2 regions of the Clostridium novyi NT genome follow, and region 1 is predicted to be linked to the other one. Evidence: predicted binding sites of a transcription regulator. Region 1 holds the regulator's gene; the other holds the start of a gene.
What was found. The regulator CtsR, encoded in region 1, represses protease genes until heat stress. The targets are predictions, from matches to a motif close to AAGGTCAANNAAGGTCAAAT.
Positions count from the first base shown of each region.

Region 2: clpB (ATP-dependent chaperone ClpB) is a predicted target of CtsR. The motif match lies at 9,985-10,004, and genes of this name have one in related genera.

Region 1 is NC_008593.1:194,462-211,902, reverse strand. Features, by position in the region: gene NT01CX_RS01115 (PIN/TRAM domain-containing protein) at 21-1,100, opposite strand; gene NT01CX_RS01110 (hypothetical protein) at 1,406-1,807, shown strand; gene disA (DNA integrity scanning diadenylate cyclase DisA) at 1,844-2,911, opposite strand; gene radA (DNA repair protein RadA) at 2,943-4,304, opposite strand; gene NT01CX_RS01095 (ATP-dependent Clp protease ATP-binding subunit) at 4,468-6,909, opposite strand; gene NT01CX_RS01090 (protein arginine kinase) at 6,938-7,972, opposite strand; gene NT01CX_RS01085 (UvrB/UvrC motif-containing protein) at 7,984-8,508, opposite strand; gene NT01CX_RS01080 (CtsR family transcriptional regulator) at 8,576-9,034, opposite strand; gene NT01CX_RS01075 (NADH peroxidase) at 9,265-9,816, opposite strand; gene NT01CX_RS01070 (P1 family peptidase) at 10,055-11,053, opposite strand; gene NT01CX_RS01065 (ECF transporter S component) at 11,195-11,806, opposite strand; gene NT01CX_RS01060 (MDR family MFS transporter) at 11,985-13,226, opposite strand; gene pepV (dipeptidase PepV) at 13,348-14,733, opposite strand; gene NT01CX_RS01050 (tetratricopeptide repeat protein) at 14,903-15,646, shown strand; gene nrdG (anaerobic ribonucleoside-triphosphate reductase activating protein) at 15,688-16,182, opposite strand; gene nrdD (anaerobic ribonucleoside-triphosphate reductase) at 16,203-17,441, opposite strand, start outside.
Region 2 is NC_008593.1:1,487,240-1,504,680, forward strand. Features, by position in the region: gene NT01CX_RS06980 (methyl-accepting chemotaxis protein) at 1-244, opposite strand, end outside; gene NT01CX_RS06985 (ketoacyl-ACP synthase III) at 259-1,266, opposite strand; gene NT01CX_RS06990 (GIY-YIG nuclease family protein) at 1,515-1,757, opposite strand; gene NT01CX_RS06995 (NUDIX domain-containing protein) at 1,768-2,172, opposite strand; gene NT01CX_RS12300 (hypothetical protein) at 2,642-2,779, opposite strand; gene NT01CX_RS07005 (helix-turn-helix domain-containing protein) at 2,883-3,089, opposite strand; gene NT01CX_RS07010 (DUF2975 domain-containing protein) at 3,106-3,600, opposite strand; gene NT01CX_RS07015 (DUF4153 domain-containing protein) at 3,652-5,100, opposite strand; gene NT01CX_RS07020 (arsenate reductase family protein) at 5,309-5,647, opposite strand; gene NT01CX_RS07025 (DMT family transporter) at 5,875-6,717, shown strand; gene mscL (large-conductance mechanosensitive channel protein MscL) at 6,779-7,195, opposite strand; gene clpB (ATP-dependent chaperone ClpB) at 7,315-9,915, opposite strand; gene recQ (DNA helicase RecQ) at 10,058-12,496, opposite strand; gene NT01CX_RS07045 (potassium channel family protein) at 12,599-13,369, opposite strand; gene NT01CX_RS07050 (thioredoxin family protein) at 13,527-13,859, opposite strand; gene trhA (PAQR family membrane homeostasis protein TrhA) at 13,890-14,537, opposite strand; gene NT01CX_RS07060 (DUF1836 domain-containing protein) at 14,878-15,480, shown strand; gene feoB (ferrous iron transport protein B) at 15,520-17,441, opposite strand, start outside.

The DNA.
Region 1 (17,441 bases):
TAAAACACCTCTTTTAGTATTTATCTCTTGATTTTTGCAAATATCATTCTACCAGCAGCAGTTTGCAATACAGATGTAACTATAACGTCTTTCACTTCACCAATGTGTCTTTTTCCACCTTCTACAACTATCATTGTACCATCGTCTAAATAAGCAATTCCTTGTTCCTGCTCTTTTCCATCTTTAATTATTTGAAGTATCATTTCTTCTCCTGGAAGAACTACGGACTTAACAGCATTTGCAAGTTCATTTATATTTAATACTGGTACTCCTTGAACTCCTGCTACTTTATTTAAATTATAGTCATTAGTTATTACTTTACCTTTTAAAACCTTAGCCATCTTCAATAGCTTACTATCAACTTCCTCTATTTCTGGGAAATCTTTATCTGTTATCTTAATATCTAAATCTAATTCTTTTTGAATTTTATTTAATATATCAAGACCACGTCTTCCCCTATTTCTCTTTAAACTATCAGAAGAATCGGCTATATGTCTTAATTCATCTAATACAAAGTTAGGTATAACTAGTGTCCCCTCTATAAAACCTGTTCTGCATATATCAAGAATTCTTCCATCAATTATTACAGATGTATCTAATACCTTTGGAGTTCCTTTATATGAAGCTTTAAGCTTCTTTTCTTTAGTAGTATTAGTTTTTTTCAAATTAGATATAACTCCAATTATATCTTCTTTTTTCTTGACGCATACATCAGCTGATACTGATGATACTATAAGAACTATAATTATCCCTATTATTTTTAACACAAGAGTGTCATTAAATAAACTCACTACAGGAATAGAAATTATTAATCCTATAATAGCGCCAATAGCCCCTATTAACACATCAATTGTAGGGGTTCTTTGTATACTATCTTCAAGATATTCCATAACTCTAGTTATTAACGCACTAAAAACAGGTGAAATTAAAAATAATATAAGTCCAAGAATCAAAGAAGAAAAAATAATAAATACAATTCTAAGTATAGTATTGCCAGCAAAATATGCTAGTTGATTTAGATTAAGAAGCCACTCACCAGTTAAGAATCCAAGCACAATTCCCATTAAAGTAAAAAGACCTCTAAGTACTTTTTTAAACATAGACTTCACCTCCTCAAAATAATATAAATCCAAAATCATTGTTTAACTTTTTTAATAACAATATATATTATTATATACGTTATTGCAACTAAAGGAAAATTTGTTTATAAATTATTCACGGACATATTCCTTTATATATATTTTTGACTAAAATTTAACTTATTAATCCCCCTATTAATAAATTTTTTAATGTTTTATTATATATGTGTATTAATTAATTATTTACCATTCATTGACAAATGGTTGTGAAACATTTTATAATTAATTTGTAATATATTGGTTAAACATTGCGAGGAGTTGAAATTATGAAAGACGTTATTTTTGATGATTTTCAAAACGCAGTAGATGAATCTCTTTTAAGACACAGAAGCTTACTTGATATAATTACAAAGCTTCAGGAAACCCAAGGTAGAATTAACCGGGCTATAGCCAAATCTGTTACTAATTGCGGCTGTATAGAAATAGATGCCAAAAAACAATCTTTGTCACCTGCTTACAATACGTCACTAGATTCTTTAAAACTTAATCTTGATAATCATCTACACGGAGAACTTTGTGACAAATGTAGAGAAATTATAGAAAGAGAAATAGGAAATAATTTATTCTACTTAACATCATTATGTAACTTATTAGATTTAAATCTATACGATATACTTTTAAAGGAATATGATAAAACAAAAACACTTGGAAAATATAATTTAAGATAAACAAATATAGCACAAAATAAGATATCTTATTTTGTGCTATATTTGTTTATCTATCATAAATTGTTCTCTTAATCTTCTAAGTCCATTCTTAATGGCTTTAGCTCTTGCCTCTCCAATACCTTCTACATTATCAAGTTCTTCATATGATGCCTCCATAACTTCTTTTAGTTCCTTGAAGTTATTTACTACATTTTCAATAACATTAACAGGTATTCTAGGTATTTTGCTAAGCATTCTGTATCCTCTTGGTGAAATCAATGTGTCTACTAGAGGTACTCCCGAAGCATATCCTAGTGCTTTAGAAATTGTATCAAGTTCTAGTATTTCATCTGAAGACATATTTTGAATTTGTTCATATATTTTATTATAGTCCATATCATCTTTACAATAATCTCTTATTAAAAGTATACCGTCTTCTTCAACACTTTTAACAAGTTCACTAAGTTGCATTGATATAAGTCTTCCTTCATTTCCAAGCTCTATTATGTATCTTTCAACTTCATCAACTATTCTCATTACCATTTCAGTTCTTTGGATGGCTGTCATTACATCAAATAATGTAACTAAATCTTGAAATTCTAATAAGTTTAAATTACTCATTACTCTTTCTAAAACAGAAACATACTTCTCTAAAGTTTGAAGTGCCTGATTTGCTCTTGCAAGTATTACACTACTATCTCTTAATACATATTTAATATCATTTTTATACACTGTTATTATATTTCTTCTTTGAGATATAGCAATTACAATACATCCTGTCTGTTTTGTAACTCTATGAGCTGTTCTATGTCTAGTGCCTGTTTCAAATGTTGGTATAGATGCTTGTGGTATAAGTTGCGTATTTGCATATAATATTTTCTTTAAATCGCTACTTAAAACTATAGCTCCGTCCATTTTGGCAAGTTCATATATATATGAAGAACTGTATTCGGAGTCTATGTTAAATCCACCATCTACAATTTCTAATATTTCCTCACTATCTCCAAGTATTATAAGTCCCCCAGTTTTAGCTCTTAAAATATTATCTAGTCCCTCTCTTAGTTGAGTTCCTGGTGCTGTTATCTTTAATATTTCAATAAGCTTTTTATCCTTTTCAAGCCTCATATACTTCCCCTCCTTCCCTTATATTTTTTTATTAAAATACTTTTGATATAGCCTCTTTTAATGATGAAACACCAATTATATTTTTATTTTTTGTTGTTATTTTATCTTTATTTCTAGTTGGTATAACAATATTCTCAAATCCCATTTTTATGCCTTCATTAACAAGTCTATCGCATAATGAAATAGGTCTTACTTCTCCTGTTAACCCAATTTCTCCAAAAACAATCATCTTATTTAACTTAAATTCTCTACTTTTTATACTTGAAACTAATGCAAGTGCAAGTCCTAAATCTCCATAAGTACCCTCTATGTCAATTCCTCCAACTACATTTACATAAACATCACAATTATAAAAAGGAATTTTTAGCTTTTTCTCTAAAACAGCTAATATAAGATTTAATCTAGCATTATCAACACCCACTGCTGTTCTTCTTGGCATAATTGCCTTAGTTTCTGTAACTAATGCTTGTATTTCTACTAATATAGGTCTAGTTCCTTCCATTACACCTATAACTATTGAACCTTCTGCATTAAAATTAGTTTCTTCTAAAAATACTTCAGAAGGATTAAAGATTTCTCGAAGCCCTTCTTCTCTCATTTCAAAAACACCAATTTCGCTTGTAGTTCCAAATCTATTTTTTAATGTCCTTAATATTCTAAATTCTTGAGTTCTTTCACCTTCAAATGATAAAACTGTATCTACCATATGCTCTAATACTCTAGGTCCTGCAAGTTCTCCCTGCTTTGTTACATGGGCAACTATAAATAATGGTATATTTTTAGTTTTTGCTATTCTCATAAGTTCATTAGAACACTCTCTAACTTGAGATACACTTCCTGGTGCTGACTCAATAGACGGTTTAAACAATGTCTGTATAGAATCTATTATAACAAATACTGGATTCATTGAATTAATATGTTCTTCTATTATTTCTAAATTAGTTTCAGATAATATATAAAGTTCAGAGGATATATTTCCTATTCTGTCACCTCTTATTTTTATCTGTTCACCGGACTCTTCTCCTGATACATATAATACTTTTCCTATTTTTGTAGCAATGTTGTTTGCTGTTTGAAGAAGTATTGTTGACTTCCCTATACCGGGAGCCCCTGATATTAATGTTAAAGAACCCTTAACAAGTCCTCCACCTAAAACCCTATTAAGTTCTCCAATACCAGTATCATATCTATTAAATTCTCCTGATTTTATGTTTAGTATACTCTCTGGCTTACTGTTATTTTGAGTTATTCCAACCCTTTTACTTTTTACAGTATCCATTTTCTTTTCTTCAACCATACTATTCCATGTGTTACAACCAGGACATTTTCCAAACCATTTAGGAGCCTCATATCCACATTCTTGGCATACAAATACGCTTTTATTCTTAGCCATATCACATCACTCCTATTTATTCATACAAAATATTATTATACATTATTTTAGTATAAAATTGTATGAAATAAAAAATTTTTATAGAAATTAGTTAATTTATGATAATTTTAAAACCGACAGCATAACAATGGTTACACTAATCGGTTCTAATTATCTCTAAAATTTAGTTGATTTTCTTAAATATTAACTCATTATTTTCAACTGTAGTATATACTTTATCGCCTTTTTTTATAACACCCTTTAATATTTCTTCTGATAATTTATCTTCTATTATTCTTGTTATAGTTCTTCTTAATGGTCTTGCACCATAAGTTACATCTATACCTTTTTTAACTAGAAGCTTTTCTGTTTCATCATCAAAATCAATATATATATCTTTATCTTTTAATCTATTTGATACTTCATCTAGCATAAGTTTAACTATTTCCTTTAAGTTTTCTTCATCTAATGAATGGAATACAATAATATCGTCAATTCTATTTAAAAATTCTGGTCTAAAACTATTTTTTAATTCTTCCATTACATTATCTTTCATCTTTTCATATTCATCTTCCGCTTCATCTTCACTTCTTGAAAATCCTAAAGTATTTTGCTTATTTATTCTTGAAGCACCTACATTTGAAGTTAATATTATTATTGTATTTTTAAAATCAACAGTCTTTCCTTTTGAATCAGTAAGTCTTCCATCTTCTAAAATTTGAAGTAGTATGTTAAATACCTCTGGATGAGCTTTTTCAATTTCATCAAATAAAATTACTGAATAAGGATGACGTCTTACTTGTTCTGTTAATTGTCCACCCTCATCATGTCCTACATATCCTGGAGGAGAACCAACAAGTCTTGAAACTGCATGTTTCTCCATGTATTCTGACATATCAATTCTTATCATATTATTTTCATCACCAAACATAGCTTCTGCAAGTGCCTTTGATAGCTCTGTCTTTCCAACTCCAGTAGGTCCTAAAAATATAAATGAACCTATTGGTCTTTTAGAATCTTTAAGTCCAACTCTCGCACGTCTTACAGCTCTTGCTATGGATTTAACTGCTTCATTTTGACCAATTACCCTTTTGTGAAGAGTTTCTTCTAATTTTAATAATCTATCTGCTTCTTTTTCTGTCAATTTTTCAACTGGCACATTGCTCCAAGTAGATACTACCTCAGCTATTTGATCTTCAGACACAATTTCAGTTACCATGTGGCTTTGTTTTTTCCAGTTGTCAGTAAAATCTTTTAACTGTTGCTTTAAGTTTTTCTCCTTATCTCTCAAAGATGCAGCTTTCTCAAAATCTTGAACTATAACAGCATCTTCTTTTTCCTTAACAACCTTCTCAAGTTCTGCTTCCATGTCTTTTAAACTTGGTGGGGCTGTTAGATTTTTTATTCTAACCTTCGCACCAGCTTCATCTATTAAATCTATAGCTTTATCTGGTAGAAATCTATCTGTTATATACCTATCTGAAAGTTCAACTGCTGCAACTATTGCATCATCTGTTATTTTAACTCCATGATGAGCTTCATACTTATCTCTAAGTCCCTTTAATATTTCTATAGATTCTTCCTTTGTAGGCTCTCCTACATTAACTGGTTGAAATCTTCTCTCCAGTGCAGAATCCTTTTCTATATATTTTCTATATTCATCTATAGTTGTAGCTCCTATGCATTGAATTTCACCTCTTGCAAGTGCAGGTTTTAATATATTAGAAGCATCAATGGCCCCTTCAGCTCCACCAGCTCCTACTATAGTGTGAATTTCATCAATAAATAAAATTACATTTTTGTCTTTGTATATTTCATCCATTATTTTCTTAACTCTTTCTTCAAATTCACCTCTATACTTAGAACCAGCTACCATAGATGATATGTCTAGTGCTATAACTCTTTTATTTTTGAGTATTTCTGGTATATTACCTTGCACTATCTTTTGTGCAAGTCCTTCAGCAATAGCAGTTTTTCCAACTCCAGGATCTCCTATTAAGCAAGGATTATTTTTAATTCTTCTACATAAAATCTCAAGGACTCTTTCCGTTTCAGCACCTCTACCTATTACAGGATCTAGTTTTCCTTCCTCAGCCATCTTAGTTAAATCACGACCATGCTTATCTAAAGTAGGTGTATTATGAGACACTCTTTCATTACTTTCTCCTGAAACTTGTTTTCCTTGTTTCAAATTAGGATCATTTTCTAGTTGGGCTTCAAGTTTTTCAAAGTTAACTCCTAAATCATTTAGTATAGTATAAGCAAGTCCGTCTTCCTTTTTTATTAAAGCTAAAAGCATATGTTCAGGAGTAATATAATTATGTCCTTTATCCCTTGCCTCAAGTAAACTAAGCTCCAATAATCTTTTTGTTCTTGGAGTTAGCGGTATCTCTTTTTGATTTAATTCAAATTCTCCAAAAGATTCATATTGGGCAATTAAATTCTTAACATTTTCTTCATTTACATTCATATCATTTAAAAGATTTTTGGACATTCCCTTATCTTCTTTTAAAAGTCCAAGCAATATATGTTCAGTTCCAATATATCCATGCCTAAATTCTTGTGCTGCTTGCTTTGCATAGTAAAGAATATTCTGCGCTCTTTCTGTAAATCTTCCAAATATCATAAAATATATACACCTCCTAATAAAACTTTTAAAGTTCTATACCCTTTAATCCTTCTTTAACTATTTTTGCTCTTTCAATTTTTTCTTCTATATCAGTTAATTTCTTTTGTGATGACTTTTTAATACTTGCAGATTGAGTATTTATTAAAAGATTATTTAATATACTTTTATCAATATTGCTTATTATTCCTTCTTCAACTCCAAGTCTCACATTTGAAAGTAGGTTTAAAACCTCTCTAGCTGTTAATATTCTTGCAGACTTTAAAACTCCTAATGATCTAAATATCTTATCTTCAACCTCATATTTATATTTAGTTTTCATTCTTTCTCTTGCTAATCTTTCTTGCTGTATAATTTGCTTTACTATGCCCTCTAAACTAGTAATGATCTGTTCTTCCGCACGTCCTAAAGTAATTTGATTAGATATTTGATATAAGTTACCATAAGCTTTTGACCCTTCTCCATATAACCCTCTTATAGTCATACCAAGTTGAGTTATTCCATTTAAGATCTTTACTATATCCTTATTGGCAGTAAGAGCAGGAAGATGAACCATAGCTGATGCACGAAGCCCTGTTCCAAGATTAGTTGGACATGCTGTAATATACCCAAGTTTTTCATGAAAAGCATACTCTAAATTTTCTTCAAGTAGATCATCAAGCTCATTTATAGATTTAAAAACCTCTTTAAAATTTAAGCCTGATGTTATTGTCTGTAATCTTAAATGGTCTTCCTCATTTATCATAATGCTAATAGTTTCATCATTGTCTATTAAAAATGCAGAACCTTTAGCATGTTTTATAAGTCCCCTACTAATAAGATGTTTTTCAAGATACATCTTATTAGTTTCATTATCATTTTCCCATAAATGATTACTTTTTAAATTATCTTTCAAATCAGGTATTGTAAAAATAGCATTTTCAACCTTCTCCACAACGTCTTTTGCAGAATCCACAGTTAATTTATTTGGAAAAGGTATTCCCTTTAGATTTCTCGCTAGTCTAATCCTACTACTAAGTACAATATCTTCACTTGCATTATTTACATTTATCCAATTCTCCATACTCTCACCCCCTATTTTTCTGTAATTTCCTTTTCTATTTCTTTTATTTTATCTCTTATTTCTGCAGCTTTTTCGTATTCTTCCAAAGCTATAGCTTTTTGCAATTGTTCTTTTAAGTTTAGGATTTTTCGTCTATGAATTAAGTCTTTTCCTAGCTTTTTAGGTATTTTTCCAACATGCTCAACATTTCCTTGAACTCCTCTTACAACTGATAATATAGCAGGACTAAAATACTTATAGCATTCACTGCAACCAAGCAATCCCTTTTCTTTAAACTCTCTATAAGATGCTCCACAATTTTTGCATTTTATCTCTTCAACTGTATTATTCTTAGTAGTATTGTTTACATAGTCCATTAAGCCACCTATAATATTTTGAAAAGAAAATGGAGCCATTATATCCATATCAGAAGTTAAATTAAAACCTTCACTTTTTCCTGCACACTCTGAACATATGTTAGCTTCTTTTTTTACCCCATTCACTATTTTAGTTATGTGTATTGTAGCTTCATTTTTATTGCATAACTCACAAAGCAAAATATCACCCCTCTGAACTTTTGTAAATTCTCTTACATATTCTATATTTTACCACTTTTCTTGAATTTTATAACAAAATAATATTTAACATAGCTTTTAATATTTGAGCCCTAAGAATATTTCTTTCTTCTGGTGCTATAACTAAATTTCTATCATTTACTGATATCTTCATAAGTTTAGCTTCTCTTTCTGTTATAAAATCTCTCTCTTGAAGTCCTTGGATTATGCCATAAGCTGTATTTTGGGTAATACTATTTCCTATTTTTTTATCAAATAGATATTTTAAAGAATCATTATTCTCATACTCTATTTTTCTTATCTTTATACAGCCTCCACCCCCCCTTCTACTTTCAACATAATATCCATTATCCGTTGAAAATCTGGTAGTTAGTACATAACTTATTTGAGATGGAGCACATCTAAAATGACTTGCTAAATCATTTCTCCCTATTTCAAGTTCACTATTTTCACTGTCATTTAACATATCTTTTATAAATTCTTCGATTATATCTGATAATCGCGCCATATAATCACCTCTATTGACTTTGTCTTTCTTTGACTTTAATTATATTATATTATTTTTGTAAAATAAATTCAATTACTAATATGTTATTGGTTTTAATCGTTTTTTATACAAAATTAAAAATAAAATACCCCATAATTATATGGAGTATTTTATTTCGTAAGATAATTAATTTTATTTTTTTGTTTTATCTATATTTGACATATATTTATTAACATATTAAAGCAAAGGGATTATCCGAAATATCTGTTTAATAATCCTCTGAATGCTGATCCGTGTCTAGCTTCATCTTTACACATTTCATGAACTGTGTCATGGATAGCATCGTAGTTTAATTTTTTAGCAAGTGTAGCTAATTTTTTCTTTCCTTCACATGCACCATGTTCTGCTTCAACTCTCATTTGTAAGTTTTTCTTAGTGTCGTTTGTTACAACTTCACCTAATAATTCTGCAAATTTAGCAGCGTGTTCTGCTTCTTCAATAGCTATTCTCTTATAAGCTTCTGCAACTTCTGGATATCCTTCTCTATCAGCTTGTCTACTCATAGCTAAGTACATTCCAACCTCAGTACATTCTCCTGTAAAGTTAGCTCTTAATTCTTCTATAACTTCTGGATCTATGTCTTTTGCGATTCCTACTCTATGTTCATCTGCCCATTCTAAGTTTTCACATTCTTCATTCTTTTCTACAAACTTATCTTGTGGCGCTTTACATTGAGGGCAAAATGCTGGTGCTTCTTCTCCTTGATGAATATATCCACATACTGTACAAACAAATTTTTTCATAATAATATTCCTCCTAGATTTAATATATAATTCTTTTTATTTTCATTTTATATTTAATTCGTATTTGTTAATACTCTTTTGTTTTTAATAATAATTATTAATTACTGTAGTTATACTATATCTCATATCATATATTTTTTCAAGATATATTTTTTTAAAATTAAGGTATTTTATAAAAATAACTCATTTATTATTTGTTTTTCTTTTATTTACGTCCTTTTTTAATCTATATAGGAATTTATTCTTTTATAGTTATATTTTTAAAATACTTTCTTTTGTCCATTTCTCCATAGCTTTTATATCCACACATACTTTTAGCTTTTTTAACTCCATTAACAATAGCTTTTTCCATTACCCTTGCAGCAAGTAATCCAACTACATTTACATCTGCACTAACTTCTCCTGTTGCCATTGAAAAAATAGTGTCTCCGTCATACATAGTGTGTACTGGATATATACTTCTTGCATATCCATTGTGAGCCATAGATGCTACCTTATTTATTTCTGACTTAGTTAATTTAGCATTAGTTACTATCGCCCCTATTGTTGTGTTACCATTAAAAGCATTTTTATTATCACTATATTTACTTATCATTATTTGTTCTGTGTTTCTAAATCCAAATTTATCTTCATTTAAAATTCCAGCAACCACATCTCCTGTTTTTGAATCTATTACATCTCCTAAACAATTAACTGCAACTATAGCCCCTACCATTAAATCACCTTCTTGTACTGCGTAGGTTCCAAGTCCACCTTTCATAGCATATTCTCTGCCTAAAACTTTACCAACTGTAGCTCCAGTTCCAGCACCTACACTTCCCTCCAAAGCTTCATCACTAGTTGCATTTAAACAAGCCTCATATCCCATATCTTTATCTGGTCTTATTGTGTGATCGCCTACTACCAAATCAAACAATGCGGCTCCACAAACAATAGGTACTTTTGTAACTCCAACATCAAATCCAAATCCCTTTTCTTCTAAATACTTCATTACACCTGATGCTGCATCAAGCCCAAAAGCACTTCCTCCAGTTAAAAGTATAGCTTGTACTTTTTCCATCATATTTAACGGATTTAAAAGGTCTGTTTCTCTAGTGCCAGGAGCCCCTCCTCTTACATCTACTCCAGCTACTGCTCCTTTTTCACATAGAATAACAGTACATCCTGTAGGTCCATCAAAATTTTGAGCATGTCCTATCTTTATTCCTCTTATATCTGTAATTTTTATATTTTTCATTGAAACTCCCCCTATTTTTTATAACAATTAAGCTATGTCTAACATGTATAGTCTATCTAAATACTACACCGAAAACATAGCTAAATTAAAATTAAAGTAGTAAAATCCATAGATTCTACTACTTAATATATAAATTCTTAATTATTTTCTTATTTTTTTACCTGCAAATACAATTGGTATTGTTATTACTATAGCAACTATCATTTCAAGCCAACAATGGCTTACACCTATTCCTAAAACCCATTTTCCTATAGTGCTAGGGTCTCTTTTTAAAGCTTCTGCTATCTTATTGCCATATATTATGTATCCCATACCTAAGAAACCAACAGTATTCATTAATGTTCCAAAGGCTGCTGATGCTCCTACCTTTACGCTTTCCTTTTTACCTGGGAAAAACTTATATACATAGTAAGCAACTAATCCTATTAATATTCTTGGTGCTATAGACACAAGTGGATTATAGGCTATAAATGATATTACAGTAGGTCTCATAATAGCAGTTGCAAAACTTATAATACCAAATACCAATCCCATAAGAGCACCCATTAATGGTCCTTCTAATATTGCAACAATTATTACTGGTACATGAATTATTGTTGCACTTACAGGTGGAATTGGAATTATTCCAAGTGGAGTAAATCCAAGTATTATTGATATTGCTGCAAACATTGCAAATACAGTGATTTTTCTTGTTTTTTCTTTTGTAGTCTTTACAGTCTCCTTATTATTGTCAGTTGAAATATTTTTTTCCATAATTATTCCCCTCCGTTCTTATTCCCTTTTAGGATATAAGTCGAATTAACCAAACTTAATTATTAATTTTAAAATGTTTTAAGTTCACTTTCTTTTTAGAATACCGACTTTGTTAACATTCTAACACCTTTTTTATAAAATTCAAAGAGTTTTTTTAGTTTATTTCCATTATTTTATACTATAAATTTTTATGGGATTTCTTGCTGTGAATTTCAACTTTGTATAAAACATACATCATAACTGCTGCTACCACAGAACATACTGCAATAACAAGCCACGCCCAATTTAAAGCTCTATTTTTTATGTATAATCCCATAATTTTAGGACCTATCGCATAGCCTGTACCTGCTATTAAAGGAATGATAGAATTAACCCTTCCTCTATGGGACATTGGTGTGTGATTTGCTATATATACTCCTTGGTTGGTTGAGGCTATTATCTCTCCAACAGTCCATATAATTGTTGATATTATAAAAAATTCATAGCTTTTTACATAAAAAAGCATTCCAAAACCTACAGTATAAAATATTCCTGAGAGTACCATATTAAAAATGGCATAATTTTTTCTAGTTAAATGTATTATAATAAACGTGAAAAATACAACTACTATAGCATTTATGGACATTAAACTTCCATAAAGCACAGCTCCATTTTCAGGATACGTTTCTTTCACTTGAAGGGGAATCAAAAATCCATTTTGAGCGTAAACAAAGGAATATATTAAGCATACTAATGAAAATATAAGTAAAGTAGGCCTTTTCATCATTATCATAAATAAATTTCCTTCCTCACTTTTTTCATCAATATTATCTTTTTCTATTTCCTCTTCTCTTATATCGTGTATACTCTCTTTTACAAAAACTATAATTAATATCAAGGAAGATAAAGTAGTTATTGCATCTCCCCAAAATATCCATCTAATATAATTCTTATATAGAACCCCTGCAATTAATGGTCCAACTGCAATACCTATATTTATTCCTAAATATAAAAGCGAAAAAGCTTCCTGTCTGTTTTTAGTATTAGTAAGATCTCCTATTAAAGCTGCACTTGCTGGTTGAACAGCCCCTCCAAAAAATCCAGAAATAATTAAAAGCCATGGCGTTATCATAGAATACTCATAAAACCCACATGGTATAAGGGTTATTGCAGACATAGCTTGGAATATCAATATAATCTTTTTACGTCCTATTATATCTGAAAGTTTACCTCCAACTATTGACCCTAAACCCATAAATATTGCTGCCATTAACATAAAGTTTCCAACTCTATCTGATGTCATTCCCATCTTTTCCGTTAAATAAATCGTTAAAAATGGGTAAACAAAGTTTCCCAAACTATTTATAATTCTTGCAAAAAATATAGCAATTATACTTTTTGGTAATCTAGCATATCCTCTTATTGTATGTTTAAGCCCCATATTTCCTCACCTATTCCTTTAAAATATGATATATGGAAATATAATCTACCAAAATATAAAAAATTATATTCTAATAGATTATATTTAACCATTTTTATAAATACTATTTTAGGTTTACCTATTATTTTGCAAGTTCATACATAGCATGAGCATAAATTTTAGTGTTTTTAATTAAATCATCAATTTTCATATACTCGTTAGCTTGATGATCTAAGTCAGGTTCACCTGGGAATATTGGGCCAAAGGCAACTATATTAGGCATCTCCTTTGCATATGTTCCTCCACCAATTGATAGTAATTTTGTTTTATCTCCTGTTTGTTCTTCATAAACCTTTGAAAGTACTTTTATAATCGGATTATCCTCTGGAAAATATAAAGGTTCTTGATGATCCATATTTTCTATCTTTATATCTGTGTTAGATAATGTTTTATTTAAACCATTTATCATATCTTCAAATTTACATGTTACAGGGTATCTTAAATTTAATGTCATAGTTACCTTATCTTTATTCATATTTACTACACCAACATTAAATGAAAGTTTTCCTGATACTTCATCTTCAAGTCCAACACCAAAAGATTCTCCGTAAACTTCCATACCAATGTGCTTATTCATAAATTTAATAAAGTTAACTATATCACTCTTTTCAAGTGGTAATTCTCCTATAAACATGAATAATTGCATTATGGCGTTTTTACCTAGTTGTGGAAGGCTTCCATGTGCTGCAACACCCTTTGATTTAACAACTACCATATCATCCTTTGGTTCTACTGATATATCAAATCCTGTTTTATCAACAAACTCTTTTGCTGCACTTATAACTAAATTAGCATCATTAATTAAAATTCCAGCTTCACAGTAGTCAGGAACCATATTTGCCTTTTGACCACCCTTTATATAAGCTATAGAACTATTTTTACTGTCTAATTCTTTTACTAAATCAAATATTGTAAGTCCCTTTTCTCCATTTATAATTGGATATTCAGCATCAGGAGTAAATCCAGCAATAGGTGCTTTTTCACTTTCGAAATAACGATCTATTTCTCCTTCTGAACCACTTTCTTCGTTAGTTCCAAAAATAATTCTTATTTTTTTAGAAGGTTTAATTCCAGCATCTTTAATAGCCTTAAGACCATATACACAAGCAATCATAGGTCCTTTATCATCCATAGTACCACGACCAAATATTTTGCCATCATGTACTTCTGCTGCATAAGGTGGATAAATCCAGCCATCCCCTTCTGGAACTACATCAACATGACCTAAAACTCCTATGTAATCTTCTCCCTCACCGTATTCTGCATAACCTATGTAATTATCTAAGTTAACTGTTTTAAACCCTAGCTTATCACATAAATTTAAGCAATATTCAAGAGCTTTTGCTGGTCCTTCTCCAAAAGGCTTATTTTCCTTTGGTTCTTCTTTAACACTTTTTATTAATATTAACTCTTGAGTAGACTTTACAATGCTTTCTTTCATGTTATCTACTAAATTATTTATCTTCATAGACACTTCCCCTTTCTTTAGTAAATATCTTTGTAAAATTATATCATAATAATAATATTTGCATATACATATATATTATAACAAAATAGTAACTCTAAAGGTTTATAATTTGCTTCCACTGGTAATAATGTTAAAAGAAGTAGTATTACAAAAGATTGGAGGAAGGTATATGGAAAAAGATCTTTTATCATATGATGTATTAGAACGTAAGATTATAAGTTACATATCTACAGGTCGCGACTTTTTTAAAAATAACAACATACATAAAGCATTTTCTATGTTTGATAAAGCCTTAGAACTTAACAATGATTACGCTGAAATATATTTGGCAAAAGGAGAGGCTTACATTGAGATGTGCGATATAAGTTCAGCTGAAAAGTGTATAAAAAAATATATACGAATAAGCAACGATACCTTTAAAGGATATTTAAATATGATAGAAATCTATATAATGTCTGATGACTTTGATAAAGCACTTGTATTTTGTGATAAACTCATATCTCAAAATAAAGCAAACTATATGGTTTATTACAAAAAAGCTTATGTGCTTGTTCAATTAGGTAAAGTCTTTGATGCTTTAAAATGCTATGATAAATGCATAGCTTTAAACGAGAATTTTTATGAAGCCTATTGTAATAAAGGAGAACTTTTAATAGGTCTTTGTATGCATGATGAGGCTTTAAGCACATACTCTAAAGCAATAACTATAGATAATGACAATTGTGAAGCTTATATAGGTAAAGCCCTTGTTTATTTAGATATGGGTGATTATAAATCTGCTTTTCCACTAGCTAAAAAAGCTTACAAATTAGAACCTGATAACAATTGGTGTAAATGCTACTATACAATAATTAAAGACACTATAAATAGACAATCAAAATCCCAAGGTAACATATTATTTCCTTTTGAGTGATTTAAAAATACCACAGACTTATAATAAACCTGTGGTATTTTTTATATATTCTTTTCAATTATTTTATTATTTTTAAGACTACTTTTTACATCTATAATTCTTTGATTGCTAGAGCCAGTATATTTTTTAGCTCCTTCTTTAAGTCTTTTATCAAACTTTCCATCTATAAGTACATCAACAGATTTTAATAATTTTAATTTATCCTTATCTTTTAAAATTTGTTCAAAAGTATATCCTGTGTAACACCAAATATCAAGATTTTCTTCTTTTAGTTTATTAGCAAGAACAGTAAGTTCTCTGCATTGTTCAAATGGTTCCCCTCCAGAAAAAGTTACCCCTTTAATTAATGGCATATTGGATTTTATTCTATTTAAAATATCTTCAACTTCAATATCGTCGCCATAATTTGCATTTTGCATCTCTTTATTTTGGCACTCATCACAATTATGATTACAGCCTGATAAGAATAATGCGCTTCTTATCCCTTTGCCATTTACCATAGTATTGTCTAAGAACCCTGCTACACGAAGATTCATCTTTTAATCACTCCAAATTATTAATAAGTATTTATATGTCTATCTCCATTGTGTGAAAGTCTATCTCTACGTTCAGCTACTTTTCCAGCACCAAATCTTTCATCTAAAGAAAGATATCCTGTTACCCTTGATATTCCTTGTATGTTTGTGCTTCCACATTTAGGACAGTTACTTTCAAATACTTCTATCTTTTCACCACAATCTCTACAATATCTCATATGGAAGTTGATACCTATATAACTTATATTAGTTTGTTTGTACGCATAATCTATTATAGATTTTACATCTTCTGCTTCTGGATAGCCATCCATTTCAATGTAAGTTATATGTCCACCGTTACATATTTTATGGAATGGTGCTTCTAAATCTATTTTATCTTTAATTGATATCTTGTATCCAACTGGGATATGATAACTATTTGTATAGTAATCCTTATCTGTAACTCCCTTTATTTCTCCAAATACATTCTTATCGTGAACAATGAATTTTCCTGAAAGTCCTTCAGCTGGAGTTGCATAACAAGACCAATTTAATTTATCTATTTCTTTATATTTATCACAGAACTCTCTTATGTAAGATACTATTTTAATTCCTAAATCATGAGTTTCTTTATCTTCTCCATGATGTTTTCCAACTAGAGCTATTAAAGTTTCTGCAAGTCCTATAAATCCAATTCCCCAAGTTCCTTGTTTTAAAATTGGTTCTATAGTATCTTCTGGTCCTAAGTTTTCAGAACCTCTCATTAATTTTTCTCCTGCTACAAATGGTAAATCCTTAACCTTTAGATTCTTAAGAACACTGTATCTGTGAAGTAAAGATTCTCTTGCTAAATTTAATCTGCTATCTAATAATGAGAAAAACTTAGTTACATCTCCCTTTGCAAGTATTCCAAGTCTAGGTAAGTTTATTGTAGTAGGCGCTATGTTTCCACGGGCTGCTGGCCCTGGTTCTCCGTTTACATTTGACATTATATAAGTTCTACAACCCATTGTTGCAGCAACTACTCCTTTGTCATAGTATTCCTTATTAAAGTCCGCATCTAAATTCATAAACATAGGATTCATTCTTTTACTAGCAACTCTACACGCAAGTTTGTAAAGATCATAATATGGGTCTTGTGGTTCTCTATTTACACCTTTTTTAACTCTAAAAATTATATTAGGGAAAATAGGTTGTTCTCCTTTTCCAAGTCCTTTTTCATACTCTTCTAAAAAGATTCTATCAATCATAGCCGCATCTTTGTTATCTGGTAATCCAAG
Region 2 (17,441 bases), 1.3 Mb from region 1:
CTCTATAATCTTTAATTAAAAGTTCTAGTTTACCTTTGTATTTATTACGCATATACAAAAATATAAGGATTTCTAACAATAATATTATTTCAAATATTATTATACTCTTCCAATTAAGGGTTGGAAAAATATTTGTTATTTTTATTATAAACATAACAAATGCAGCTAAAATTGCACTTCCTACATAAGAAGAACTGGCAAACAAAAATGTCTTTTCCTTATATTCATCTATCATTCTTTTCATAAAATTCTCCTCACTTACCATTTATATAATAATGCTGTCATGCTATATCCTCCTCCAACAGAACAGAATATATTTATATCATCTTTTTTAAAATTAGTTTCTTTAATTTCTTCATGAAAAGCTAAGAAAGGACTACTTGGACCAGTATATCCGAATTTATCTGCTACAAAATTAAATTTATTTTGGGATACTCCTAAATTCTTCATAGTAGCCTTTAATTCTTCTCTTGAAAATTGAGACATAAAAAAGTGATTTACATCCTTAGGTACTAAGTTTTTTTCATCTAATACTTCTCTAATTATTTTTGCCCAGTTAGTAGCTAAGAAATCACAATTGAAATGATCCCATTGAAGCAATTTGTCATATGTAGGTATGGTTGTATCTAAAACCTTTGACATTCCGCAACGAGGGAACCTAAAATATTTAGCATAATCAGAATCTGTTAAAGTAACAGAGCCCATAAATCCTCTTTCATCTTTTTCTTCGCTTACCTCTAAAATAATTGCACAAGCATTATCCCCATTTGTTGCATATGTGATTACATCATCATTTCTAGAATATCTATTAAGTAGATATGAACCAACTACTAAAGCTCTTTTATATTTTTTGTCACCTCTTAGAAATTTTGTTGCAACATCTACACCGTGTAACATACTTATACAATCACAGCTTACATCAAAACAAACTTTAGCACTTCCCTCTAATGCTCTATTTAGCATAATAGCACAACAAGGTGTTAAATACTCTGGAGCATTTGTAGCTGATATTATTATGTCTATATCATCCCCAGTTAAGGATGCTTTTTTCATAGCTAATTTAGCACTTTCTATAGACATAGTTAAAGTATTTTCATCCTCATCCGCTACCATTCTTTTTTCTCTTCCCAGTTCCTCAAAATACTCTTTCGCCTCCTCCATTAATTCAGGTTTAACCTTTTCAAAATGATCTAAATAATATTTATTATCTAGAACTTTCTTAGGATGATAACTTCCAATTGATTTAATAATTACGTTTCTGTTCATATTTCCCTCCATTGTCATTTTATAAAAGTCTACTATTACTTATTCGTATAATATTATATACTTTTAACTATATTTTTACAAAATTTTGTAGTTTTTAAGCATTTTTTAAATATAATTGTATTTTTTACAAACCTTTATATTGTTTATAATCTTTTTTCAAAAATACACATAATAAAAATAAAGTTATGTGAGTAAAAAAATAAATCCTCTACTTTGAATAATAGAAGATTTATTCTTTACTAATTTTTTTATTTGTTTTTTATTAATTCTAATTTCTTTTTTCTTGTAAATTTTTTTATTTCACATTCCCTTTTTATGGCTTCTTCTTTGGTTTTAAACTCTTCATAATACTTTAAAGTAACTGGTCTCCTTGCCCTAGTATATTTAGCACCTTTTCCACTATTATGAGTTTTTACTCTTTTATTAATGTCTGTAGTCCATCCTGTATAAAGAGTAGAATCACTGCATTCTAGAATATATGTGTACGGCATAATAAAATCCCTACAAATTATTTATAGCATTTTTAGTAGTTATGGTTATGTTTTCTGGTAAGCTTTCAATAGAAAACCACTTTAAATCATGGTGTTTTTGTGGTTCCACATTTTTTACTTGTCCATCTATTATTTTAACTAAAAATGTAGGCGCAACCCAATGAGTTTTTTCTTCTGAAATTATATGATTAGTAACAGTTATAAGTTTAGTTATTTCTATATCTACATTAACTTCTTCCTTAACTTCTCTCTTTATAGCTTCTTCTAATGTCTCAAACATTTCAACCTTTCCACCTGGAATGGACCAACATCCCTTTTCTGGTTCTTTATTTCTAAGTAATAATAATATTTCTCCACTACTATTTTTAATTACTGCTCCTACTCCAACTCCAATATAGTCTTTTCCTTGTATCATATTTATCACCCTAACTTTGTATTTTCTATATTTTTATTATTCTGTATTAACCTTATTAATTTATATATTAGTAAAATGAATATAATTATTTTTATACTAAATCCTATAATACTGATTAAAGTACAATACAAATGATATTTATAACGTATATTACTTATTAACATTATAAACCAAAACCATATCTGAAATAAAATTAAAGCTATATTTATTTTTATAAAATTTAACCTTTTAAAAATATAGATTAAATATATCATTAAATAAATACCATCTAGTATTACAAATAATATAAATTCATTACGTGAAATATTAACAGGAATATCACTTGATATAAGTATACAATACGTAAAGATAAAAAACGAAAAAATAGTAATACTTATTAAAATAACTCCATCTATTAATTTTTTCATAAAATCCCCCTATTAATTTAGTAAAAAGCTATGGTATAGTTTTTATACCATAGCTTTTTAGGTTAGTTGTCATCTCGTATGTTCTTACATGAATCCATTGTATTTTTACAACTAGATACTGGATCTATTGATGCTGTAATAAGACCTAATACTGATGTTACACAAATCGCTAATATTTTAAACATCTTATTGCTTTTCAAAATATCACCTCTTATTTAATTAAATGGATATTATTATACAATAAAATTTTAATCCTCTTTGCTTGTAATTTCAATCTATTAAGTAAATAATAAACTATGATTATTACTCTTTAACATATTCTAAAATATCTCCTGGTTGACATTCTAACTCTTTACATATAGCCTCAAGAGTTGAAAATCTTATAGCCTTTGCTTTATTGTTTTTTAGTATAGATAAATTGGCATTGGTTATGCCTACTTTTTTAGCTAAATCTTGAAGTGACATTTTTCTCTTAGCCATCATAACATCTAAATTAATAATTATCGCCATAATAAAATTTCATCTCCTAAATTGTAAAATCATTTTCTTCTTTATACTCAATAGCTTTTTTGAAAACCCCTGCTAATATGGCAATAAATATTCCCGCTAATATAAATATTATAGGCTCTGTATCTGTATGTATCCCTTTTGCATCTAGATATATAAATTTATATTTTTCCTTTCCAAAGCTTACAACAAAATTTCCAAAATAACATGCTGCTATTATAAAACATTTTACTGATATCTTTTTTAAAGATGTCACATTGGACCATATAAAAGGATTTGCCTTAATTAAAGTTATAACTATCTTTCTAAGTTCAAATACTATTAAAAATATACATATAACTCCAATAGTTAATAGGGTTCCTAGTATAATTTTATTTTTTCCAGTTATATTTCCTGTGTTTTTAAAAAAAGTATTGTAATATACAAGCATAGTAAGTCCTATTCCAACTATTAGTATAATATTTAATATCCATAATAGGACTTGTGATAAAGATTTTTTACCGTAATATTTCATGATTTTCCTCCAATATATTTTAAAATTAAAGCTCTAAAACTTAATTAAAAATTATTTTTTTATTGAATTTCCTTTATTGTAATAATAATTGTATTGATACCAATGCTGTTGTACTTTCTTATTGTTAGATATCCATTGTTTATATATATACTTAGAAATTAATCCATTTTTATATGCTTTTGTCATAGAACCATAATTATCAAAGGACAATTCTGTTAAATAGTCATAATCTATCTTCCCTAAATTTTTTGCTATTCTAATATTGTTTACAGTTATTATATTATCTATATTAACAAAATTAACTGCTACATATAGTATAGCACCACAAATAATTATAGGTTTAAACAAATTTATATTTTTCCAAATAAACATTAACAATAAAAATAATATTATTGCTAAAAAAACAATAAATATACTAACTAAAATTCTAAGTCTTGTGAATCCAAATACTCTAATATAAAGTCTTATTTTATAAAATGCGGAAACATCCATACTAAGTGTAAGTATAGTTATTAATGAATATAATACTAAAAGAATCTTATTTTCCTTTTCATTAATATCTGTTGTATAACTTTTAATTAAAACAACTAAAATTATATTTACAACAACTATAAAAACTAATTGAAAAAATCCACTTCTTGCATATTCAGAATATGAAAAACCTTCAGGCATAGACTTCTTAATATATAAATAACTTATTTGAATCTTAGTAAAAATACTATACAGTAAAGTTATTAAAGTTAACATTGTTATTACTACTACAGGGTTAAAATTAACTTTATTTTTAACTTTATTATCATTTTGTTTTAATTTCACTAAGAAACTACAATACAATCCAAATATAAATAATGAAAATACAACAGATGACAATAACTTTTTAGCTGTGTCTCCAATATTAATATAGCGAATATTAAATATTATATTATAAACATAGTGACTAAAAACTTCATCTGCACTAGATAATAGCTTAATTAATATAAACAAAATTGGTATAGCTATAAAGACACCTAGTATTATTTCATATACCTTCTTTTTATTGTTTTGATTTTCACTTTTATTTATAAATAAATAACTTAATTTATGAATATTTTTTATATTTGGTATAGCTATAAATATTCTTGTTATTAAAATTCTTTTAAATGATTTACACTTAAATTCTATATTATTATAAGTTATAAGTAAAAAACCTGAAAGTAGCGTAATTGGAATTAAAACTTTATTAAGAAATCTAAATAAATCATTACTATAAATTGCATAACTTAAGGACAATAATATACTTATTATGATAAAAAATATTCCAGTATAATTTTTGTTTTTTACTCCATTTATCAATAAAAATCCTAAAGTTAAAGTACCTACGAATATAAAAACTGATATTCCTCCATAATTAAATGCAAATTTATAAAATAAAAATCCTATAAAAACTGATAATAATAGTATTTTTAAAATATTTATACTTTCGTTTTTTGAAACATTAAAAATTTCTTTTTTATATTTCATACTTAGTTCCCCCTATTTTGTCTATTTACTTTTACATAATATTAACATATGATTATTTGAATTTCAATATATTTTTATTGTTTTTCAATAAATAAATATTGAATTTCACTATACAAATGTATATGTAAAGCAAAAAAATTCCTATGAAATAGAATTTTTAATGTTCTACTCCATAGGATATGTTTTTAACAGATTATAAATTTTAATATTACTCCCAAGTTTTCCACACATCAGGTTTGTACCCAACTGTAGCTTCTTTCCCGTTTCTAACTATTGGAGTTACATATAACTTGGGGTTATTTAACAAAATTTCTTCTTTAACACTAGAAGTTCTTATATGCTCCATGTTCGATTTTTTATATTCTTTTGAAGACTTATTTATTAAATTTGTAAGTCCCACAGCATTTTTAACACTTTGAAATTCTCCTTTGCTAAGTCCTTTCATGTTTAAATCTATAAATTGATACTTTATTTTTCTCTCTTTAAAGTAACGTTCTGCTTTTTTAGTATCAAAACATTTTTTCACTCCAAAAATTTGAATATTCATATAAAATCATTTCCTTTTCATCTATATTTTCATACTTAATTTTAATATTATCATACTTACATTAATTCTTCTACAGAAGCTATATTTAAGTGTTTTTACGCATTATTATTTATATTTATATAAATTTCATAATACTCTCCTAATAATCGTTATATGTAATTTATTTGACTTAATATTTTATGATTATATAATTATTATTAGTATTTATTCATAAGGAGGACTTAATTTTGAACAAAAGCAAAGGCATTATATTTATGATTCTTGCCTCTCTTTCATTTGCTACAATGAATCTTTTTGGCAAGCTTGCAACTACGGCTACACCTTATCAAAAGACATTTATTTCAAATGTTATAGCAAGCATAATTGTTTGCTTTATTATTTTTTATAGAAAAGAATCTTTTATTGGTAAAAAAGAAAATAGAAAGTATCTTGTTTTAAGAGGTGTAATGGGTACAATATCCATTTTAACTTTATACTTTTCTTTAGATCATCTTTTTCTAGCGGATGCCACTATTCTTACAAAACTTAGTCCGTTTTTTACTATAATATTTTCTTTTTTAATTCTTAAAGAAATGATTACTAAAAAACAGCTTAGTTTTTTAATTGTAGCATTCCTGGGAAGTTTATTTGTAATAAAACCTCAATTCAATTCCTCAATTATTCCTTCACTAATGGGAGTAATATCAGCAGCTACAGCTGGACTTGCATACACTATGATAAGAATTTTAGGTGATCGTGAGAGCTTCTATACTATAATTTTATCATTTACTGGAATTGCTACTTTAACTATGTTTCCATTTATGTTTATACATAATTCAATTACTTTAAATCATGCCTTATTATTAGTTTTAGGTGGACTTTGTTTTACTATAGGACAAGCATTTTTAACATTAGCATATAAAAATGCTCCAGCATCTGAAATATCTATGTTTGACTACTGCGGATTATTGTTTGCTGGAACCTATGGATTTATTTTATTTAAAGAATTGCCAGATATATTATCAATTATAGGATATATAATTATTGTTGGCTCATCAATATTAAATATACTTTTTAATAAAAAACACTAAACCAAAAAGATGCTATCTATAAAAGTTAGCATCTTTTTTATTAACATGTATATAATTACTATTATTTATTGTCTTTTTTTAATAAGTCTCTTATTTCTTGAAGTAATACTACTTCATCTGAAGGAGTTTCTTCTTCCTTTTCCTTCTCTTCTTCTACTTTTTTTATTTGTAATTTAGATATTAATTTAATAAACATAAATATTGAAAATGCTATTATTATAAAATCTACTACATTTTGAATAAAGTTTCCTATATTCAATGTTATAGGTGGCTTATTTCCTATACCATGTTTCAACGTTATTTTTAAATATGTGAAATTTATTCCTCCTGTTATAAGTCCTATAATTGGCATTATTACATCTTTAACTAATGAAGATACTATTTTCCCAAAAGCTCCCCCAATTACAACACCTACTGCAAGGTCTAAAACATTTCCCTTCATGGCAAATTCTTTAAATTCTTTTATTGTTTTTTTCAAAGTATCACTCCATCTTTTCTTTAGAATTTTATGAATATTAATATCAATGATAACATAAAAGACTTTGTAATTCCATGAAAAATTACAAAGTCCTTATATTTATTCAATTTTAATTACAATTACTTTACTAATATTTCTATATTGTCATCTTTGACATTTACCATAACATTGCAACCATCATATATTTCTCCGGCTATAATTTTCTTTGCAATTTTAGTTTCTAATATATTTCCTATATATCTTTTTAATGGTCTTGCTCCGTAAATTGGATCATATCCTTCTTTTGCAAGTACTTCTTTAGCAGCATCTGTAACTTCCATAGATATATTTCTTTCTTTTAATCTTTCTTTTACATGTTCCATAAATATATCTATAATCTTTTTAATTCCTTCTTTTGTTAATGGTTTAAACATTATAATATCGTCTATTCTGTTAAGGAATTCGGGTTTAAATCTCATCTTCAAAGTTTCCATAACTTCTTCTCTTACTTTTTCATCAACTTCATCTTTACCTTTATTTTCAAGTAAATAACTGCTTCCAAGATTTGATGTCATTATTATTATTGTATTTTTAAAGTCTACTGTTTTACCCTTGTTATCTGTAAGTCTTCCATCATCTAATATTTGAAGGAATATATTAAATACATCATCATTAGCTTTTTCTATTTCATCAAATAATATTACTGAATAAGGGTTTCTTCTAACAGCTTCAGTAAGTTGACCTCCTTCTTCATATCCAACATATCCTGGAGGTGGTCCAACTAGTCTAGATACGGCGTGTTTCTCCATATATTCAGACATATCAATTCTTATAATATTATCTTCACTATCAAATAAGTTTCTTGCTAGTGTTTTTGCAAGTTCTGTTTTACCAACACCTGTTGGTCCTAAGAATATAAATGAACCTATAGGTCTTCTCTCATCCTTTAAACCAGCTCTTGCTCTAATTACAGCATTAGAAACTGCAACTGTTGCCTCATCTTGACCTATTACTCTTTTCTTTAACTCATCTTCAAGTCTTAAAAGTTTCTCTTTTTCTCCTTCAACTAGTCTAGTTACAGGTATACCAGTCCATTTAGATACAATTTCTGATATCTCCTCTTCTGTAACTTCTTCTTTTAAAAGAGCTCCTTCATAATTATTTTGCATTTCTTCTTCTTTTTCTTTAACCTTTGCTTCAAGTTCTGGAATAGTTCCATATTTTAATTGAGCAACTTTGTTTAAATCATAATCTCTTTCTGCTTTTTCTACTTCTCCTCTAGCATCGTCAAGTTTGCTCTTTAAATCTCTTACTTCTAATATGTGAGCTTTTTCTTTTTCATACTTTGCAGTCATTTCATTATTTTTTTCTTTAAGTTCTGCAAGTTCTTTTTCTAAAGTTTCAAGTCTTTTTTTAGAAGCTTCATCATTTTCTTTTGTTAATGCCTCTTTTTCAGTTTCAAGCATTAATTGTTTTCTTCTTATTATATCAAGCTCTGTTGGAAGTGAGTCAATTTCACTTCTTATCATGGCACCAGCTTCATCAATTAAATCTATTGCTTTATCTGGAAGATATCTATCTTGTATATATCTGTGAGATAATTTAGCAGCTGCAACTATTGCAGAGTCATGAATTCTTATACCATGGTGAATTTCAAATCTTTCTTTAAGTCCTCTTAATATTGAAATTGTGTCATCTACTGTTGGTTCACTTACTATAACTGTTTGGAATCTTCTCTCAAGTGCTTTATCTTTTTCAATATACTGTCTATATTCGTCAAAAGTTGTAGCACCTATACAGTGAAGTTCTCCCCTTGCAAGTAATGGCTTAATTAAGTTTCCAGCATCCATAGCACCATCTGTTTTACCTGCTCCAACTATAGTGTGTATTTCATCTATAAATAAAATTATTTTTCCATCAGAACTTTGTACTTCTTTTAAAACAGCTTTTAATCTTTCTTCAAATTCTCCTCTATATTTAGCACCAGCAATTAAAGCTCCCATATCTAATGAAAATATTATTTTTTCTTTTAGTCCTTCTGGTACATCTCCTCTTACAATTCTTTCAGCCAGACCTTCAACTATAGCTGTTTTACCAACTCCTGGTTCTCCAATTAATACTGGATTGTTTTTAGTTCTTCTTGATAAAATTCTTATAGTTCTTCTTATTTCCTCATCTCTTCCTATTACAGGATCTAATTTATGTTTTTTTGCAAGTTCTATAAGATTAGTACCATACTTTGCAAGAGCATCATAAGTTCCTTCTGGATCTTGAGTGTCTACCCTTTGATTTCCTCTAACCTCTAGTAAAACTTTTAAAAATGCATCCTTAGTAATAGAAAATTTATTTAATAATTTTCCTACTGCTCCACTTTTATCTATTTCAATTATTGCAAGCATAACATGCTCTACACTTATATACGAATCATTAAAATCTTTAGCTATCTTATCTGCTTTAACTAAAACTTCATTTATTCTTCTAGTAGCTACTATACCTGATGATTGTGCTCCCTCACCTAAAACCTTTGGCATAGAATCTAGTTGTAGATGTAGATCATTTCTAAGAACATTTATATTTACACCCATTTTTTCAAATATATTAGGAATTAATCCATCTTCTTGATTTACAAGTGCAGAAAATAAATGTATTATGTCCATTTGTTGATGATTATATTTAACTGCCTCACTATATGCATCATTTAAACTTTGTTGTACTCTTACAGTCATTTTATCTACATTCATATGTTTCACCTCTTCAAAATTTATCCTCTAATCTGTATTATTATTTGTTTATGTTTATATAATAATACAAAGGTCAAAGAAAGTCAAAGTCTATTTGATATTAATTTAAATATATTTTTATGCAAAAATAAAAATACTACTTCTAAGAAGCTAAATAATACTTTTTTAATATAACTGCTCTTATAGATTCATATTTAATTTCTGGAGGAAGTTCTTTTTTTATCTTACTAACTTTTTCATATCCAACTCTATTACAAGCATCAACAATAATTTTTTCATCTTCTTTTGTATACAGTCCTTCTAAGGATAAGTCAAAATCTATATTTCCTCCATTTTTTATATAATCAGTTACATATCCAAGTATAGTTGAAATTCCAACTTCAAGTTCTTTTGCTATTTCATTTAAACTAAATCCATTACTTAGCATATCCATAGCTATTTCATTATTTTCTCTTGTTTCTCCATCTATTATAGCTTTTCTTCTTTTTTTATCTACCCAATTAACCGTTATATTATTGTCATATACATATTTATTTACACACTGTAGTATCTTTAAGCCGTATCTTTCTATCTTTTTAGGTCCTATTCCTGAAATATCTTTTAGGTTTTCATCATCCAAAGGATATCTTCCACTTATCTCTTTTAATGTATTTTTAGATAATATCATTTGTGGAAGCACTTTTTCTTCTCTTGCAAAATCTTCTCTTATCTTTAATAATTCATTAAACAATTTTATATCTGTTGTAACTTCAAGAGGAATATCTTTATTATTTTCTTCTAAATTTAAATAAGTATTTTTTAAATTTATATTATTTTCTTTTACATAATCTATAATTGCTTTTTCAAATTCTTCTCCATACTTTTCATACTTAATTTCCCCTACCCCTGAAATCTCAAGCATTTCTTCTCTACTTCTAGGATATTTTAAGCTCATTTCTCTAAGTGTGCCATCTCCAAATATAATATAGGGTGCTACCTGTTCTCTCTGTGCTATTTCCTGTCTTAATGCTTTAAGTATATTAAATAATTTATTTATGTGAGTATCTTTATGTTTAGCCTCAAAGACTTTAAACTCCACTATTTCTTGTCCCTTTAAAACACCTATGGACCTATTATTTAAGTTTAAAACTGGATATGTACCTCCACTTAAACCTATATACCCATGAGATACTAATGTATTTATAAAGTTTTTTAATTCTTCTCCTGTATATTCTTTCATTATTCCATAAGTTGATAAACTATTAAATCCTAAATTTAATACCTTTTTGTTTTTAGAACCTCTAAGCACATCAACCACCATAGTAGTTCCAAAGCTTCTCTTCATTTTATAAATGCAAGACAATACCTTTTGAGCATCTATAGTTTTATCAACTATTTCTCCTTCATTTAAACAATTACTACAGTTGCTACAACTTTCATTAAATTCTTCTCCAAAATAATTTAGTATATATTTTCTATAACAATCATTGCTATAAACTAAATCTACCATTTCTTGAAGCTTTTCATATTGTTTTTTCTTTCTTTCAGGATTCTCAACACTTACTTCTATTAAATACTTCTGAATATGAATGTCTCCTGGTGCAAATAATAATATACATTCACTTTTTTCTCCGTCTCTTCCTGCTCTACCTATTTCTTGATAATAAGCCTCTATATTTTTAGGCATACTATAATGTATTACGTATCTTATATTAGGCTTATCAATTCCCATACCAAAAGCATTAGTTGCAACCATAATTCTTACTCTATCATGTATAAAATCTTCTTGATTTTGTTTTCTTTCATCATCACTAAGTCCCGCATGATATCTTCCAATTGAAAATCCTTTTTTACTTAAATTATCATATATATTATCTACTTCTTTTCTAGTTGCAGCATAAATTATTCCTGAATCTTCTTTATTATTTTCAATATAATTTAAAACATAAGCTTTTTTACTTCCTGATTTTATTATAGTAATATTTAAGTTTTCTCTATCAAACCCTGTTATAAATACTTTTGGATTTTTTAATCTTAATAGATTTATAATGTCATCTCTAACTTCATTAGAAGCTGTTGCAGTAAAGGCTGTAACTATTGGTCTTTCCTTAAATCCATCTATGAATTTAGCTACATTTCTATAACTCACTCTAAAATCATGTCCCCATTGGCTGACACAATGCGCCTCATCAATTGCAACTTGAGATATTTTAACATCCTTTATAGCACTTAAAAATTCATAAGACTCTAATCTTTCAGGTGCTACATATAATATTTTATATTTATTATTCTTTAAATTTTCTATAACTTCATTAAACTCATATATACCTAATGAACTGTTTATATACGCACAGCTAACTCCCATATTTTTTATACTATCAACTTGATCCTTCATAAGAGAAATCAATGGAGAAATTACAATAGTAAGACCATCCATCATTAAAGCAGGTATTTGATAACAAATGGATTTTCCTCCACCAGTAGGCATTATTGCTAGAACATCATTTCCATCTAAAACACTTTTTATAACTTGTTCTTGCCCTTTTCTAAAACTTTTATATCCATAGTATTTTTCTAAAATTTCTACTGATGTTTTTTTCAAACTATTTCACTCCTTAGGAATATTTATATATTATTAATTATAGCCTATTAACTGATTATAAAACAAAAATCACTACACTTAAAGTATAGTGATTTTAAATAACTATTTAATTGTATTATCTCTCTTTAATGTTATTAATACGTCAAACATATTTTTTATATCATCATTAGTTAAGTTTTCAAAATTATCAAGTTTATCTTTTATGTCTTCGATTATTATTCTTTTATACGATCTTCTAAATTTTCTTTTATTTAGACAATATGTAGCTATTGTTCCTGTTAACATGCTTATAAAGCTTATTCCTATTATAGTTAGAATTACAGCTATGATTCTCCCTAATCCAGTTTTAGGAGAAATATCACCATATCCAACAGTTGTAGCTGTTACAAAACTCCACCATAATGCATCTTTAAACTCCATTTTTTCAACAAACGTGATAGAATATGATCCTATTATTACTACTATTATGGTTATTGTCAAAGCATAATTAAAATTATTAGTTTTTATAAATGCACTTGCTTTTTTCTTAAATTTAGATAGAAACACTGTAGCTTTTACTATCTTTGTTAACTTAGATATTCTTATCACTTTTCCCATATTATACATTTTAAGTCCTTTAAATAAAGGATTAAACGGAAGTATACAAACCAAATCTATTTTGTTATTAAAAATAAATTTAATTTTGCCATGACTTTTAAAAAACCTAATAACATAATCTAAAATAAATACTATCCATATAAAATTATCAATAATATTAAAAATATATCTTTCTTTAGGAGATAGATTTAAAATAAGGTCTACTAATGACATAATAACCACAAATAAAGATAATAATGCCATACTTATCTCATAATAAATTTCTCTCTTATTCATATTATAACCTCTTTCATTAGTAATCTAACTTAGATTATAATATATTACTTTAAGTTTGTCCTTGCTTTATGGATTTTTTTATAAATTATGTATAATTATAAATGCAAAAATCAAAGGACAAACATACTTATCCTTTAACCTTTATATTTATAAAATCTTATTTGTAAATTAAATTATAGTATCTCTCCACAGTATTTTTTAAATTATCCATAGCAATAAATCTTCCCTCTCTTAATACCTCTTTCCCTTCTGCATAAAAAATTATAAGAGGTAAGCTAAATATATAAAACTCTCCTGCAACTTCCAAAACTTCACTTGAATCCACTGTACCGATTTCTAACTTAGGAAACTTATTTAACTGTTCTTGAATTTTAGGAAGTAGCATATGACAAACACTACACGTTTCAAGCTTAGATGTAACATATATTAATGCTAATTCATTTGTACTTATAAATTTTTTTATTTCTTCAATAGAAGTTAATCTTTTCATAATGTCCCTCTCCCTTTGTATAAACATTCACTATAAAATATATTTTAATACCATAAAATAGTGACAAAAGCTTCCCGCTAATACGAATAAATGAAATATTTCATGAAATCCAAAAACCTTTGATTTTATCCTTGGCCATTTTGTAGCATAAATAACTGCCCCTAGTGTGTATAAAACTCCACCTATAAACATTAATTCTATTCCTCTTATATCCATACTCTTAGCCAAAGGAGAAATTATAAATACTGCGATCCATCCCATAAATATATACAGTAATGTAGATAACCATCTAGGAGACTTAAACCAAAATATTTTAAACAATACTCCACTTAATGCCAAAATCCATATTAAACTGAACATAATCCATCTTAATTTTCCTTGAAGTGTTATTAAACATACTGGAGTATATGTGCCTGCTATTAATACATATATCATAGAATGATCTATTCTTCTAAGAAACTTTATTACTTTATCTGGCGCTTTTATTAGATGATAAACACTACTTGCTGTGTATAAAAGTATTAAACTTATTCCAAAAATTATTACAGCTACACATGCTAAAGAAGAAGAATACTTTATATTCCTTTCATAATTAATTAACACTATAAGCCCTATTATAGAAATTATAACACCAAACAAATGTGTAAATCCACTTACGGGTTCCCTAAACCTATTCACTTTAAACCATCTCCTAATTTCTATTATATAAATATGCATATTTCATAACGTAGTTTTAAAAACTACTACATGTTGTGTATATATTTTACCACAAAGTTATAGTAGTTTTAAACTCTAAATTTAACTAAATATCTCCTTATTTATGCATTTACATATATTTTCACTAATCATAGTTTTAATTTCTTTTGTTATCTATTTATTAAATATATTTCTAGTAAACTGTAAAGTTCTCATATACCTATATTATTACCACCAATATGTGGTTTTATATACTATACATTGCATTATTAATATTACTATGTTAATATTTTTTTAATACATATACATTGAGGTGTTACAAATGAAACTAAATAATGAATACTTAAATTCTTTTATAGAAAATCTTCATTTAGAAGATAATATTAAGTTATCTGATATACCAGATTTAGATTTATACATGGATCAAGTTATAACTTTGTTTGATGATAAACTAAGTAACCTAAAAAGAAATGAAGATGATAAAATTCTAACTAAAACTATGATAAATAACTACACTAAAGCCAAAATTTTAATTCCTCCAGTTAAGAAAAAATATAGTAAAAATCATATTATTTTACTGATTTTAATCTACTATCTAAAACAAAATTTATCTATTAATGATATAAGTTTATTATTTAAAGATGTCATAAAAGATTTATCTGACTCTGAAAACACAACTTTAAATCTAAAAAATCTATATGAAAGCTTTTTAAATATAAAAAAAGAAACATCAGAACAATTTTTAAACAACATAAATGATAAATTTAAGCTAATAGAAAAAGAAACTAAAAATGAAGATGATTCTAATACAGAACTTATTCGAAAACTTCTTTTAGTTTTATGTGTAATAAATGAAGCTAATACTTATAAACGCTTAGCAGAAAATATGATAGATAATTTATTTCCAAGCAATAAAGAAAAATAGGTAAAATGATTTTCCTCACTTTTACCTATTTCTTATGTTTTATACTAAACGAAATATTTTAAATATAAGTGTATTAAACATACACACAACAATAGCTATTGCAGTTGGAATTAATGCTGCAAGTGCTGTCCATTTGTTACTTTCAGTCTCTCTTTTTATTGTCCATAATGTAGTAGCACAAGGCCAATGAAGAAGTGTAAATATCATAACATTTAGTGCAGTAAGATAAGTCCAACCATTGTTTAATAATATTCCTTTTAATGATTCTAAACTCTCAAAATCTATCATAGAACCTTGTGACAAGTATGACATTAATAATATAGGTACTACTATTTCATTTGCTGGTATTCCTAAAATAAATGCTAAGAGAATAAAACCATCAAGTCCCATTAATTTTGCAAAAGGATTTAAGAAATTTGCTACATGAGATAATATACTTAAATTTCCTATAGTAACATTACTTAAAATCCATATTATAACTCCTGCAGGGGCTGCTATTGCAACTGCCCTTCCTAAAACAAATATAGTTCTATCTATTATAGATGTGTATAATATTCTACCTATTTGTGGTTTTCTGTAAGGTGGTAATTCTAAAGTAAAACTAGATGGTATACCTTTTAGTAGGGTTTTAGACAGAATATATGAAACGAATAGTGTAATAATAACTCCAAGTATCACCATTATTGTAATAGTACAAGCTGGAATTGCACTTGATAGCCTACTATTATTTCCTACAACTAAGAATACAGATGATATAGCAAGTAGTGTTGGAAATCTACCATTACAAGGCATAAAATTATTAGTTAATATTGCAATTAACCTTTCTCTTGGTGATTCAATTATTCTGCACCCTATAACTCCCGCTGCATTACAACCAATTCCCATACACATAGTAAGACACTGTTTTCCATGTGCGCAAGCTTTTTTAAATAGATGATCTAAATTAAATGCTACTCTTGGAAGGTATCCCAAATCTTCAAGCAATGTAAATAGTGGAAAGAATATAGCCATTGGAGGTAACATAACTGATATTACCCACCCAAGTGTTCTATAAAGACCTAATACTATTACCCCATAAAGCCACTTTGGTGCATTTATTTCGTTAAACCAACTAGTAAGTACCCCTTCAAATTTAAAAAAAGCTTTTGATAGAAGTTCCGATGGATAATTTGCTCCAGTTAAGGTTATCCAAAAAAGTAATGCCAGTATAGCTATCATTATTGGAATTCCAAATATCTTAGATGTTATATACTTGTCAATTTTTCTATCCCTGTTCATTTTATCTTTGTCTATAATTACACAGGTCTTTATTACATCTTCAACTCTTTTATATGTTTCTTGTGTTATATAATCTCTTATGTTTTCTTTATCTATATTTTTAGTTAATTCACATACTTCTTTTAATATTTCTTTTCTATTTTCTTCACTAATATCTTTTAAAATAGAATGTATTATAGTGTCATCACCATCAATAAGTCTTAAAGCTATCCATCTTGAGTTTATCTTTGGAATCTCTTTTTGTATTATGTTTTCTATGTTACTTACTATAGATTCAATTTTCTCCTTATACACTACTCTTTCAGGTTTTACTGTAACTTTATTAGATACAACTTTATATACAGCACTTTTTAATTCCTCTATACCAATGCCACTTCTTGCTGCTGTCATAACAACTGGTATTCCAAGTTCACTTTGTAATCTATTTGAGTCTATTACTATATTTTTTTTCTTTGCCTCATCTATTAAATTTACACATAACACAACTTTATCTGTAAGCTCCATTATTTGATAAACTAGATTTAAATTTCTTTCAAGACAAGTGGCATCCGCAACTACAACAGTGACATCAGGATCTCCAAAGCAAATAAAATCTCTTGCAACTTCCTCTTCTGCAGATGTTGCAAAAAGTGAATATGTTCCTGGTAAATCAACTAATACATATTCACTAGATTTAAACTTAA